2 regions of the Lederbergia ruris genome follow, and region 2 is predicted to be linked to the other one. Evidence: predicted binding sites of a transcription regulator. Region 2 holds the regulator's gene; the other holds the start of a gene.

Region 1 (7,674 bases), on a different contig from region 2:
GATCTTTTTCCGGAAGCAACAATGATATCAAAGGATGACGAGGTGGCTCCACATTTTCTCATAAAAAACTCTAATTCATTCGACACTTCCAATTCAGTTTTTCCAGGTTCTATAAAATCAAGAATATGTTTGAAGGCTGCATCTGCTATATCAGCTGCTTCTTTAATCTTAGCGATTTCATCATTCGTCTTTATTAACCGCATTTCCTCCATCAAATTCGAAACAGGGACAAATTCTGCTGCGACAGCTTGATTGTATTTAGTCCAAGTAGAATAAGACATATAATCTTGTTCGAATCCTAATTTTATGATTCCTAACTCTTTTACCTTCTTCGCTACCTCATCCATGATCGGACCAGAGTGGATAGATACTTCATATTCCTGCGCTTGATTTTGAGCCTGTTCTGCATACCGAAAATCAGTAATAAATATAGCTCGGTCCTGTGAAATTAAAGCCAAACCGGCTGTTCCCGTGAAGTTGGTCATATAACGCACATTATATGGACTTGTTACAAACATTCCGTCAATTCCCAATGATTGGAAAGATGAACGGATTTTATCCAACTTACTCATTTTATCCTCTCCCTTGTATGTATTGCTTTAAAGCGAGAAGAGCTAATTCATAACCATATAGGCCAAAACCTGTAATTTGTCCGATTGAAACAGGGGCCGTTACGGATTTACTCCTAAACTCCTCCCTAGCGTAAACGTTCGAGATATGCACTTCGATAACAGGCAAATCAATGGCGGCAATTCCATCTCTTAAGGCAATACTATAATGCGTGAAGGCGCCTGGATTCATAATAATGCCCGCATACCCTTTTTTCGTTGCCTCATGCAATTCATCAAGAAGTGCTCCCTCATAATTAGATTGGAAGAGATCGACTTCCACTTCCTCTTTCTGACACAGATGATGAAGGTTTTTTTCCAATTGCTCTAATGAATCTTTCCCATAAATACCGGGTTCTCTTTTCCCCAACATATTTAAATTTGGGCCATTTAAAACAAGTATTTTCATTTTTCTCACACCCTAAAGCCAGAATCCTTTGCAAAAACATTCTACCATAAAAAGCCAACTAGCACCTAGTTAGAGTGTATAAAGTTCAATGTGATTCAGCATTCTGCCAATACTGCTGTTCATTGTACTCATATGAAATCGAATAGCCAATAAAAATTCCATACAAAATAAAAAAACTGGCTTCTGTTAAAATAGTGATTAGATTATATTTCATAATGAACTGAATGGTTGGAATAACTGGATAAAGCACAAAAAAAATAAGAAAAAAAAGGATTGCTCCATAAACCCCGCCCCAAATAATCGATTTTTTCTTTTTCAACAAAGTATAATAAATCAATGCAACAAGTATTGAAATAAAACCATAAATCAAACAAGATATCACAACACCAAGCCACCCGCCCTTCCAACTCCCCTTAAAAATGACTAAGATAAATGATGGCTTAATCTCGGTAAGATTAAAGTAATGGGCAGCAAAGCATAATAAAGCACCTCCCGCGCCTGCAACAAATCCTGTAAACACCGATAATTGAGTCAATGACATCGTATATTGATTGTTATATTCTTTATTTTCCACGATTTTCACCTCATCCATATCTTGCCCATTTCCAGCCTTTAAAATTATATCTGGTGAATTTTTTGTTTTTTTAGTAAGATATAGGTAAAGGATTGTTTAAGTAACAGGTTTCGGTGAAAAATGAAATTACATTTATTCTATTAATGGTTCATAATGGTATATTTGGTTTTCTTTTTGGGAATACTTTTCTATACTCCCGAGGAGGTGGCATTCTTGACCATACGGAATTGTTTGTTTGGAGGAATTATTATTTCCGCGCTGATTGGGTTAGGTACCTGGTTATATTATAATCCGGCAAGTCTGTTCCTTCAGCTGTTTTTTATGGTTTTAATCGCAGGCATTATTTTGCTAGTCATTCGACTATTTATGGGAAGAAAACAAGGCTACAAGGAAAGTAGATCCTTTGCAAAAGCAGCGAAGCTATCCAAGAAACGTTACCAGCAACCGCGAAAAAATGTTTATGTGAATACATCTGCTAAACGTCCGCTTCGCAAACGATCAACTGCCCATTTGACAGTAATCGAAGGGAAAAAGAATAAGAAAAAAGATCGTGCTATTTTTTGACTCTCTGTATTTAATAAGTCCATTTTTTTAGAAATTCTTTTGCTCTCATACGCCCTGTCTCAATTAGGGCGTCTTTTTTTTGACCAGATAGAGTAAACTCTGTCGTTAATCCATCTTCTAACGGAATAAAAATAATGTTCTTCTCATGTCTCCTTGAAATATAGCGCGCATCATGAACATCTTTCATCGTACTAAATAAAGCCTCAAATAATGATAAAGCATTTTTTATTTCTCTTTTTGGTTGTTCTTCTGCTTTATAGCTTAATTTAATGCCAATGATGGGACGCTTTTTCTTCCCTTTATCTTCATCAAACAACCAGATCGGAAAATTACTTAATACCCCTCCATCAACAATGATACTTTTCCCGGACAAGGAACGTAATTTCACAGGTTCAAAGAAGAAGGGAAGTCCACAACTCATTCTCACAGCCCTGGCAATAGGAAATGTTTCTTTTGGAATACCCAATCCCTCTAAATCATCTGGTAGCACTAGTAGCTTTCCTGCTGATAAATCGGATGCAATCAGTTTTAATTTCCCCTTAGGTAAATCTGAAAAAGTATACACCCCTTTATCCGCCAGTTTTTCGCGAATCCATTCCTCCAATGCTTTCCCTTGGTACAGGCCCATCCTCCAATATAGGCATAGCCATTTCGAGATAGGAAAGGGAATGAAGGTCTTTTTTTGATCTAAAAAAACGGAGATCTTTGTCTCATGCATAATTTTTAAAATTTCTTTGCTTGTATAACCAGCAGCTATAAAAGCTGCCATGATCGCCCCAGCACTTGTGCCCGCCAATCTATTGAAGCTGATGCCTTTTTCTTCTAAGACTTCATAAGCACCTAACAGGGCAAACCCCTTAATCCCACCACCTGAAAAGACGCCATCCACATCCATTCTTACCCCTCCCGCAGACAGTCTTTTTACTATTTTAAGGGACAAAAGGATATTTAGAACATAATACAAGCAGGAAATTAATCCATAAATAATGGACTTGCTCCTAATCGACGTTTTTACAATTTCCTTTAATTTCATGCAACATGAGGGCCTTTCTTCAGCAATTAAAAAATCCCAAATGCAAATTGATTTGGGATTTTTTTATGGTCTAGGAAATTATAAAATTCTCGACTTGTGGATAACTGTTTACGTTACGGTTTGACATCCAGCTCCAGCGCCCAGCGACTAGCAAACTTTCGGTGGCTTCCTACGATAAGTCAACATCGATTCACCCTTCGGGTTCATCGTGTTTCCTTTATCTCGTCAGGCCCCTAAAAAGTTTGTACGTCGCTAAACGGGCGCTTGCGCTTTTGTTCCATATAGCATCTGTAATCTTATAAGCCACATTTTAATTGAGCATTACAATTGTCGCATGTGTTGCAGCCGCCAATATCCTTTACATTTCCTTTCCGGCATACGGGACATGTGTCTCCAACCTCAGATCCAAATGTAACACTTGTTGAGCGGAGGTCTTGAATCGTATCTACCAGGACAACCGGTTCGCTGAATTGTAGTTGTTCAGTCGTTTCTGCTTTACTATCTTCTGCCTTCAAAGTAAGAACCTGTGAATCACGACTTCCATCCACATAGACTGTTCCACCTTTGGCTCCCCCTCGATAGAGTCGCTCATACACCTTTTGTACTTGTTCGACCGAATATCCTTTTGGTGCATTCACAGTTTTAGAAATAGAGCTATCAATCCAGCGTTGGATGACACATTGTACATCTGCATGAGCTTCAGGTGCTAGGCTCATCGATGTGACAAACCATTCTGGTAAATTGTCGGGATCCGTATCAGGATTGGCTTGCAAATATTCTTCCACAATATCTGCTTTTACCTCAATAAATTTACCAAGACGGCCACTACGGTAATAGGTAAAGGAGAAGTAAGGTTCTAAACCTGTACTTACGCCAACCATGGTTCCAGTGGATCCGGTAGGCGCAACAGTTAGTAGGTGTGAGTTACGAATACCGTATTCTAAAATATCTTCCCTTATATCCTCTGGCATCCGTTTCATATAACCCGTTTGAATAAAGGCTTGACGTAATTGATTCGCTTCTTCCTCTGTCTCCCCTTGTAAGAATGGGAAGCTTCCTTTTTCTTTGGCAATTTCAATCGATTCTCGATAAGCTTCTGTCGCAATCGTTTCAAATACTTGATCAACTAATTTGTTTCCTTCAGCTGATCCATATTCTTTTTCACAATAGATTAAGAGATCGGCAAGTCCCATGACTCCAAGACCGACACGTCTTTCGCCAAGTGCTTGGGTTTTATTGTCTTCCAAGAAATATGGGGTTGCATTAATCACATTATCTTGCATGCGCACGCCGATTTTTACCGTTTGTTTCAGTTTTTCAAAATCAACAGTTTTCTTCTCTTTATCAGCCATATTCGCAAGATTGACAGCAGCTAAATTGCAGACAGAATATGGTGCGAGCGGTTGTTCTCCACACGGATTTGTAGCAACAACTTTTTGTCCATATGCTTTCGCATTGGTCATGTCATTGGCATTATCGATGAAGAAAATGCCCGGTTCCGCTGAATAGGTGGCACAAATATTAATTAAATTCCACAATTCTTTTGCTTTGATTTTTCGGTATGTACGTACTTTATGACCTAGTTTTTCCCATTCACGTACATCCCCAACATTATGCCACTCTTCATTATAAATCTTCATGGCTTCTTCATCGTAATTTTCAACATCTGGGAAACGGAGCTCATATTCATCATCTGCATCAACTGCATCCATAAATTCTTTCGTTAAACAAACAGAAATATTAGCTCCTGTTAAAAACTCCGAGTTATGCACAGAATAAGTGCCACCTTCGTTTAACTTTTCCTCAGCTTCACGAAAAATAGACTCATCAAAGCCGCCGTATCCAGGCATATTACGATAGTTTAGAATTCCTTGGTACATCGCTTCTTCTGTTTGGGTTAAAGGAGTAAATTTCAATTTATCTTTCGCATGTTTTTTAATGATAGGGTCGTCCGTATTTTCAATCAAAAATCTTAAAATTCTTGGGTTTTGCATTTTGGAAATGATAAATTCAATAATATCAGGGTGCCAGTCGGCCAACATGATCATTTGAGCTCCACGTCTTGATCCACCTTGTTCAACTAAATGTGTAAGCTTTGCAATGTCATCGAGCCATGAAACTGATCCGGAAGATTTCCCGTTGACGCCACGAGCAAGTGTATTCCGCGGTCTTAGTGTGGATCCATTCGTACCAACTCCGCCACCCCTACTCATGATCTCCATTACTTGCTTACGGTGCTCAGAAATACCTTCTCTGGAATCTGGAACAAACGGCATTACGTAACAATTAAAGTAGGTCACATCTGTTCCAGAACCTGCTCCATACAGCACCCGTCCTGCTGGGATAAAATTTAAGCTTGAAAGCTCTTGATAAAACTTTTCAAACCATTCCTGTCTTTTTTCGGCTGTCTTTTCTACCGCAGCTAATCCGTTAGCATTTCTTTTGGCAATTTGTTCATAAAAAACTTCTAACGGTTTTTCGATGACATCAAGCGGACGAACAATAATTCCTGTCTTTCTCTCTTCTGCTTCGTCTAAAGAATTACGAAATTCTTCTTCTACAAGGACTTGCGCAGTATTCTCTTCCCAATCAATCGATTGGATAAAACCTAAACCTCTTGCCGGAAATTTCGGATCGTCCTTAATTGTTAAAACAATAAAGTCACCGGCTGCCAATGTTAATTTTTCTGTATCCTTGAAAGCATACCGATCAATCATAACGAGGCGAGATACTCCCTTATGTGTGATCTTCATGTCTGCTGTAATGGGAAATACCTGGTCGAACTGTCGAATATCCTGATTCAATCTTTCAATATCCAAATCTGAATATTGTTGGAAAGCTATTGCCATTTAACAAACTCCTCTCTACATCCTAAGAAATACTCAAATTCCCTATAAAACAATCACTATTAACACTATATATTGTTTCTAGTCTATTATCGACCACAATATATTGTAAATCAAGTGAAAAGACTTTGCCTTTTGTCAAATACAAAAATGAGGGATATCGTGAGAAAAACAAAGATTCTCCATGAAAATAACTAAAAAAACGACAATTTTGGACATTTTTACTTTAGTGCTTGTTTATTCCTCAACCTTGTTAAAATTTCCCACGATTCATATAAAAGTTTTGATAAAGGCCGCATTGAATAATATAATAAAAAATAGGCTTGTTTACCAGAGGGGGGAAGAAAAAAATTGACAGCTTTATACACATTACTTGTTATTCTAGGGATTATCATCATATTTTCCCTGTATAATTTTTTTCATCAAAAGAAAATTTTAAACACACTTTCAGAAGATGAATTTCGTTCAGGTTATCGAAAAGCACAGCTCATCGATGTACGGGAACCAAATGAATTTGATGCCGGCCATATTTTAGGGGCTCGCAATATCCCTATTTCACAATTAAAAAATAGAATGAAAGAAATTCGTCCTGATAAGCCTGTATATCTTTACTGCCAAAGTGGAATGCGCAGTGGGAGAGCCGGGCAAATGCTATACAAAAAGGGATACAAGCAGCTTTACCAACTACAAGGTGGATTTAAAAAATGGACAGGGAAAATAAAAACAACTAAGAAATATAACAGCTAATTCAAACACCGCAGATCACTTGATGTTCTGCGGTGTTTTTTAAAATCTTTTAGTAGAGTAGAACGTTGTGAAGTAAAAAAAAACAGCCGAGGATCTTGATCAACGATTTTGTTTCCCCTTCAGTCTCTCCCTTCACCCTTATTCGCCAAATATATAATTATTTTTTTGGACATACTAACTAATACAAGATACGTGTTCAAGTATCAATTTTATTCCCATCAATGTTTCATTGATTTGTAGGAGGTACTTATGTCCGTCAAAATACAATTCGACCAAAATTGGAAAAAAGGTTTTGTGGAAAGACTAGAAAAGGATGGTCCTTGGGCCAATTTAGAGCTATTTAAACTAGCGGTGAAAACCGAGAAGCATTTAACAATTCCTACTTTTGAAGGATTAGTTGCACCAAAATATTTACAGCAATTAACTCCATTACCCCATCAACTAGAAACCGCTCAACAAGTAGTTGAAAATATGAATGGAAAGGCGATTTTGGCTGATGAAGTGGGATTAGGGAAAACAATCGAAGCTGGATTGATTTTAAAGGAATATATGATCAGAGGCTTAGTAAAAAAAGCTCTAATTCTAGTACCAGCCTCTCTTGTTTCTCAGTGGGTTAGCGAATTGAACGAAAAATTTCATATACCAGCCGTTCCCCAAAAGAAAAGTTATGTATGGGAGCAATTTTCTGTCGTCGTATCCTCGATTGATACGGCTAAACGCAGCCCCCATCAAGAAATAATCGCTGAACAAAATTACGATCTTATTGTGATCGATGAAGCCCATAAATTAAAGAATCCTAAAACGAAAAACTATCAATTTGTCCAGTCCCTTAAGAAAAAGTTTTGTCTTTTATTAACGGCTACACCGATTCAAAATAGAATTGAAGAAATTTT
Region 2 (7,674 bases):
AAAGGGCTTTGTTTCTACACTTCTTCACCGGAGACGCTATATTCCGGAAATTACAAGCCGTAACTATAATATTAGAAGCTTTGGCGAAAGAACAGCGATGAACACCCCGATTCAGGGAAGTGCCGCTGATATTATTAAAAAAGCGATGATCGAAATGGCAGCCCGATTAAAAAAAGAACAATTACAAACAAGATTGTTACTACAAGTACATGATGAATTAATCTTTGAAGCGCCAAAAGACGAAATTAATAAGTTAAAAGAAATTGTCCCAGAAGTGATGGAACAGGCATTAACCCTATCTGTCCCATTAAAAGTGGAATATGCCTATGGTCCGACATGGTTTGATGCGAAATAAAAAAGAAAAGCGAAAGGCGTTTGCCTAGGGGCGACAAGCAAATGTTCTGAAACTGAAGAAGGGTGCTTTTTCCCTTCGGCAGTTTCAGGTTATTTGACCTCGAGCCCCTAACGCCTGTAGCTAGACAAAAAGAAAAGCGAAAGGCGTTTGCCTAGGGGCGACAAGCAAATGTTCTGAAACTGAAGAAGGGTGCTTTTTCCCTTCGGCAGTTTCAGGTTATTTGACCTCGAGCCCCTAACGCCTGTAGCTAGACCAAAAAGAAAAGCGAAAGGCGTTTGCCTAAGGGGAGAGAAGAAGATGCCCGAATTGCCAGAAGTTGAATCAGTACGTAGGTCACTAAACGAATTGGTGGCAGGGAAAAAAATAAAAAATGTCTCCATTCGTTGGCCTAAAATCATTAAACATCCATTGGAAGTTGAACAATTCCAAGATGCTTTACAAGGACAGCTTATACACAATGTACAAAGGAAAGGGAAGTTTTTAATTTTTCAATTGGATGATTATTCGCTTGTGTCGCATTTGCGAATGGAAGGGAATTATCGTTTACATCAAAATGAGGATGACCCCGATAAACATACGCATATCCTCTTTCACTTTACGGATGGCTCTTCCCTTTTTTACCGGGATGTTCGAAAATTTGGCACCATGCACTTATTTTCAAAAGGAACAGAGAATGATCAATTACCACTTTCTAAATTGGGGCCTGAACCATTTTCGGACGAATGTACATTAGCGTATTTATTGGAGAAATTAAGCAAAACGGATCGAGCCATTAAAGCTGTTTTACTTGATCAAACCATTGTCTCAGGACTTGGTAATATTTATGTAGACGAGGTACTGATTCGTTCTCAAATTCATCCTGAGCGTGTTTCGAAAACATTAACGGAGGAAGAAGTTATCCCTCTTTTGCAAGAAATGAAAACTACATTGTTAGAGTCTATAGAAGCAGGAGGGAGCTCTGTTAACTCCTATATGAATTCTCATGGACTTAGCGGTTCATACCAGGAACAATTAAAAGTGTATGGAAAAAATGGTGAACCATGCCCATTTTGTGGAATGGAAATTGAGAAAACGAAGGTAGCAGGACGGGGAACTCACTTCTGTCCACAATGTCAGCAGATATGATCGTGCTCGAATCACAAAAAAGTAGCGGACAAAAGACGTGTCCGCCAGTGTTTCTTCACATAAGGGAATAAGTAGTCGCTCCAGTACCCGCTGAACTTTTCCTTCAAGGATGTCTAAGTAAGCTATTGATTGATAAAGAATTAGGCAATTATCTATTCAATTCGTTTAACCACCCATGCTTTTTTCTCATATACTGATGTAGTCATTGCTGATATGGGAAGGTGTGAAGTTATGGGCGTTTCATTATCACTCTTGTTGCTTGCATTTGCGATTAGTCTTGATAGTTTTAGTACAGGAGTAGCATATGGATTACGCAAGATGCGTATTCCGTATAAATCACTATTGATTATCGCTCTTTGTACGGCAATATCTCTTCTTACCGCAATGTTTGCCGGAAGTATGATCATGCAAGTCTTGTCACCAACAGCTGCCAACCGGATTGGTGGAATTATTTTAATTATGATTGGTGCCTGGGTGGTATTTCAATTTTTTAGAACAGAACAAGGTCATCACGAACAAGTAGAAAAGTTGGTAGTGAACTGGGAAATTAAATCATTAGGGATCGTTATTCACATTCTTAAAAAACCAACAAGAGCAGATTTTGACCTATCTGGGACTATAACCGGCATTGAGGCTTTGCTCTTGGGGGCGGCTTTATCTTTGGATGCGTTTGGAGCCGGAATTGGGGCTGCGATGCTAGGATATTCTCCTTGGGTGCTTGCTGGCTCTGCAGCGCTAATGAGTGGTATTTTTCTTAAATCGGGCCTACAAATTGGCAATTTGTTCGCAAAGACCAACTGGATCCAACATTTTGCTTTTGTACCAGGCGTTTTATTGATTTTGATCGGCGTATTAAAAATCTAGAGTAAGACTTGAAAGAGGCGAGCTACTTCATGATGGTCGGTTTAACCGGTGGAATTGCAAGTGGAAAAAGTACAGTTTCACAAATGTTTAAAGAAAAAGGTTTCGTAATAATTGATGCAGATATTGCCTCAAGGAAGGTGGTCGAACCCGACCAACCTGCATATCGAGAAATTGTGCAGGTTTTTGGAGAGTCAATTCTTTTACCAAATCAAACATTAGATAGAAGTAAACTGGGATCGATCATCTTCTCCGATGAGGCCAAACGCCAAAAATTAAATTCAATTGTGCATCCAGCAGTCCGAAAACAAATGGAAAGTTGGAAAAATGAAGCATTGGCAGTCGGAAAACAGACCATTATTTATGATATTCCGTTATTATTTGAAAGCAAATTAACCAATCTCGTGGAAAAAACCATCGTTGTGTTTGTTGAAGAACAAGTACAATTAGAAAGATTGATGGAGAGAAATCATTTATCTGAATCTGAAGCATTAGCACGAATAGCCTCGCAAATGCCACTTCGTGAAAAAATAAAATTAGCTGATGCTGTGATTGATAACAATGGAGAGCTGGAAGAGACTAGATCACAAATAGAGGAACTTATAAAACAATGGTCCCTTCATCCATAATGAGAAAACCTACTTTACTAGGTTTTCTTTTCTTTTAAGGAAAAAAGTATAAAAATTGGCTAGTGTTTGGATCCAGCTCCAGCGCCCAGCGACTAGCAAACTTTCGGTGCTTTTCTTAGAGAAGTCACCTTTTGTTTTTTGATGCCGAATTAAGGTATAATGATAAAATAGAATATATTGATTTGAACGGAGCTGGTATGATGAAATGCCCGTCTTGTAAGCATAATGGAACTCGAGTAGTCGATTCAAGACCGGTTGATGACGTAAGGGCAATTAGAAGAAGAAGAGAGTGTGAGGAATGTTCTTTTCGTTTTACAACATTTGAAAGGGTGGAAGAAACACCATTAATTGTTGTAAAGAAGGAAGGGATTCGTGAAGAGTTTAGTCGTGAAAAAATTTTAAGGGGGCTGATTCGTGCCTGTGAAAAAAGGCCAGTCTCACTAGATCAACTTGAACAAATGACACATGAAATTGAGAGGGAAATTCGTTCGCTTGGACAAGCAGAAGTGAACTCGGAACTAATTGGGGAAAAAGTCATGGATAAATTATCGAAAATCGATGAAGTCGCCTATGTGCGATTCGCCTCTGTTTATCGACAATTTAAAGATATTAATGTTTTCTTAGATGAACTAAAGGATTTAATAAAAAAAGATTGATGAGAGTGTGTTTGTCTTGAAGCCATACTGGAGTGAAATTCAACCGATTGATTCCCTTATTGTGAAAATGAATGGTGTGTTGCATCCCCAAGATCAAAAGATAATTGATTCTTTATACCAACCTCTTATTGGTCCAGTTAGCACAGCCTTATACTATACTTTATGGAACAGAGTCCAAGAAAATCGACTTTGGTCGGAAAGGTTGAACCATTACCATTTAATGAATTTTCTTGATCTAAACTTGGAGGAAATTTTTCAAGCTCGTCTGAAGCTGGAAGGAATTGGTTTATTAAAAACATACGTAAAAACAGAAGCCGATAATCGTTCCTATTTATATGATTTGCAACCACCTTTATCTGCAGAAGGTTTCTTTACAGATGGCATGTTAAATATATATTTATATCAAAAAATAGGGAAATCACAGTTTTTAAAACTGAAACGGTTATTTATGGATGAAAAAGTAGACTTGAGTGGATACCAAGAATGGACTCGTTCGTTTCAGGATGTGTTTTCATCATTAGGCTCTGAGGCTTTAACAGATCAGGAAGCCCATACAGCTAGCCAGCCGGGTGAACAGCAAGAATTCTTTCGTCGTCAGGAACCAAACCTTATTAAAATTGATGGGGAACAGTTTAACTTTGAGGTACTATTTTCCGGGTTGTCAGAAATCATGGTTCCTAGACGAGTCTTTACCCAAGAAGTAAAAGAGGCTATTTCTAAACTAGCCTTTTTATACTCCATTGATGCTGTTAATATGAAAAATATTGTTCTAACTAGTTTGGATGCTGATCAAACGATCGATATCGAGGAGTTACGAAAAGCGGCCCGTGATTGGTATCAATTAGAACATGATCATCAATTGCCCCAATTGGTTGATCGTGTTCAACCTGTTTATGCCAGAAATGTGATTGAACCGAAAACCAAAGAAGAGCAACTAATCTCCTATTTAGAGACGATTTCACCGCGACAATTTTTAATTGATTTAGCGGATGGCGGGGAGCCTGCCCCATCAGATTTGCAGGCTGTAGAGGATGTTTTATTTCACCAGAAGCTTCCGCCCGGTGTGATCAATGTTTTGATTCACTATGTCATGTTAAAAACAGATATGAAACTTTCCAAAAGTTATCTGGCAAAAATTGCTTCACATTGGTCTCGAAAGAAAATTAAAACGGTCAAGGAAGCAATGGATCTAGCCAAAAGTGAACATCGTCAATACCAAGAATGGGCGAATGACCGTAAGACACCGACGCAAAAAAGGAATAAGCCAATACGGACGGAAAGATTACCGGATTGGTTTATCGAGCCACAAGCAACTGAAAAAGTTGTTTTTGATCAGGAACAGGAAGAGAAAAGGAAACGATTAGAAGCCATTCAACAGAAATACCGCCAACATGGAGGTGACCGAAATGGAGCGAATCAATAGAACGTTAGGTAGACTGTCTCGCTCTCCTAATTTTCAAAAAAGATATGAGCAATTAAAAACGGAAGTATTGGCGAACGCGGATGTGCAAGCATTCCTGCAAATGCATCAGGGTGAGATGAATGACCATATCATTGAACAGAGCTTAATGAAACTCCATGAATTTGTGTCACAGACAAAAAAATGTGCCAACTGTTCTGGACTGAATCACTGTCAAAATATTATGCCGGGGTATGAACCTGTTCTCACATTTGAAAATGGGAAAATTGAGCTTTTTTATCGACCATGTCCAAGCAAAATAATGGAAGATGAACGGCGAAAAACAGAGAGACTCATCAAAAGTATTTATGTTCCAAAAGAAATATTGCAAGCAAACTTTGCTGATTTTACTTTAGATGAGCCGGGCAGAATAGATGCATTTGAATTTGCTGAACAATTTGCCTCAGCCTATCAACCAGGCTTGAAAATGAAAGGCTTGTATTTATATGGGAATTTTGGCGTTGGGAAATCCTATCTATTAGGAGCGATTGCTAATCAGCTTGCGCAAAAGGAAATTTCTTCACTCATTGTCTACGTGCCTGAGTTCTTCAGAGAAATGAAACAATCTTTAGTTGATCAAACAATGAATGAAAAATTAGAAGTTGTAAAAAAGGCGCCGATTCTAATGTTGGATGATATTGGGGCCGAGTCGATGACAAGCTGGACAAGGGATGAAATATTAGGGTCGATCCTCCAATTTCGCATGCACGAACAATTACCTACTTTTTTTAGTTCTAATTTTAACTTTCATGATTTGCAACACCATTTAACATATTCCCAGCGTGGAGAAGAAGAAAAATTAAAAGCTGCACGCATTATGGAAAGAATTAAGTACCTTGCCTCTCCGATAAAATTAACGGGTTCTAATCGGAGACATCATTAAACACCTGCTTTAAACAGGTGTTTTGTTTTTTGGATCTAGCTCCAGCGCCCAGCGACTAGCAAACTTTCGGTGCCTTCTTACGATAAGTCAACAGGACGTTGGTCACAAAGGTGTTGCGACGTACAAGGATGTACTAGTGCAGACGAAGCGACAGGACGTCGCGATTGAGTCTGCCGCCAGGACGGAGGCCAACAGGAAATTGGTCAAAACGGCGTTGCCACAGGACGTGGCGCCTTTAGCCGTTTATCCTTTTTCAACCTTATTCTCCAAATTTGTACGTCGCTAAACGGGCGCTTCCGCTTTTCTAAAATTTTATGGTCTAGTCCTACCGAAACTTCATATACATGTACCAATGCGGAGTAAAGGGGGAGCAGGCTTGGAATTAATGTTCAAATCTATTAAAGAGGCAATCCGCTTTAAGTCTTTTTTAGCTACTAATGGCTTGCAGGATTCCTTTCAGGAAAAACGAGGCCGTTTTATATATTCATTTCAACCGATTGACACAAACAAAGATCAATATGTATCTGCTCTTATTCAATATATCCAAACCGTGAAAAGAAATGAATGGCTGGATCAAGTTCTTCAAAAGAAATATAGGTTTGAAAGTGAGAATGAACGGCATGACATTATTGAGGTTGTGTCAGAAATGTTTGCTGGAGAGAGAAAGGAATTAACGGCTTTAGCAGGAGTGGTGAAGGAAGAATCAATTCTACGTGAAGCTGTTATAGATTTACTTGATTTTAAGGGAACGGTCGCATTTGACTCTTTTTTGAGATTTCGGTTAAAGGAATATTTTAAACAGGTCACAACGTATTTAGGGATTGCGATTGATGAATATAAAATGGAACAAGATTATCAAGTTTTTGTCCAAACATTGAGGGATTATTTACATGACCGTGTTACAAGGCAATCGATTGTCCATCTTATTTTAGATCGACCTGAAACCTTTTATGATGAGGCTTTAAAGGAAATGAAGCAAGAGGAGATCCAAGGATTACTCGATCCAAGACTTTTATCGAATCATCCAGTTTACGTGGATTCTGCTGTGATTGCACCACTTCTTTCAATGGCCCCGAATAAAATATTTTTATATACAAAAGATGAAGATCAACCACTCATTCGTACATTAAAAAATATCTTTGAAGAAAGAATAGCGGTATTTTCGACAAATTATTTCTATCGTTTAGCCCAGGCGTATACCAAGCACTCTTGATTTTCTTTAAAAATGTAGCTATAATGGCTACATAAATAAAATGAGGACATGTAATGAGAAGGACATGAGTGTTTCGTCACGGTATCCAGAGAGGAAAGTAAAGCTGAGAGCTTTCCAACACGAACGAAATCCTTACCACCTTTGAACTCCAATCATGAATGAGACATAAGTCAGTAATGGTTGGCGGAGTAATCCGTTAAAAAGAATCCAAAGTCATAAGCGATTCAGTCTTATGAAAACTAGGGTGGAACCACGTGTATCAAACTCGTCCCTTTGCTAGGGGCGGGTTTTTTGTTTTTTTCAAAAAATGTCCTCAATGAAAGAGAAAAAAGGAGTGCAGTCAAATGTCGGATCAATTGAATATTACGTTTCCTGATGGTTCTGTGAAGGAGTTTACGAAGCTCACAACGACCGAAGATATTGCCGCATCCATCAGTCCAAGTCTCAAAAAGAAAGCCCTCGCCGGCAAATTGAATGGAAAGTTAATTGATTT

Evidence for each region. The regulator NrdR, encoded in region 2, represses ribonucleotide reductase genes. The targets are predictions, from matches to a motif close to AACACNATATATNGTGTT.
Region 1: a site for NrdR is predicted at 6,099-6,116, ahead of KI363_RS00395 (vitamin B12-dependent ribonucleotide reductase). Genes of this name have one in related genera too.

The regions. Positions count from the first base shown of each region.
Region 1 covers NZ_BORB01000001.1:69,385-77,058, forward strand. Annotated here, with positions in the region: gene KI363_RS00370 (M24 family metallopeptidase) at 1-572, opposite strand, end outside; gene aroQ (type II 3-dehydroquinate dehydratase) at 574-1,017, opposite strand; gene KI363_RS00380 (YqhR family membrane protein) at 1,103-1,591, opposite strand; gene KI363_RS00385 (SA1362 family protein) at 1,805-2,155, shown strand; gene KI363_RS00390 (patatin-like phospholipase family protein) at 2,166-3,050, opposite strand; gene KI363_RS00395 (vitamin B12-dependent ribonucleotide reductase) at 3,485-6,037, opposite strand; gene KI363_RS00400 (rhodanese-like domain-containing protein) at 6,386-6,781, shown strand; gene KI363_RS00405 (DEAD/DEAH box helicase) at 7,031-7,674, shown strand, end outside.
Region 2 covers NZ_BORB01000031.1:39,071-46,744, forward strand. Annotated here, with positions in the region: gene polA (DNA polymerase I) at 1-355, shown strand, start outside; gene mutM (DNA-formamidopyrimidine glycosylase) at 653-1,480, shown strand; gene ytaF (sporulation membrane protein YtaF) at 1,712-2,344, shown strand; gene coaE (dephospho-CoA kinase) at 2,374-2,970, shown strand; gene nrdR (transcriptional regulator NrdR) at 3,171-3,626, shown strand; gene KI363_RS15710 (replication initiation and membrane attachment family protein) at 3,643-5,049, shown strand; gene dnaI (primosomal protein DnaI) at 5,033-5,968, shown strand; gene KI363_RS15720 (putative sporulation protein YtxC) at 6,354-7,181, shown strand; T-box leader at 7,226-7,457, shown strand; gene thrS (threonine--tRNA ligase) at 7,526-7,674, shown strand, end outside.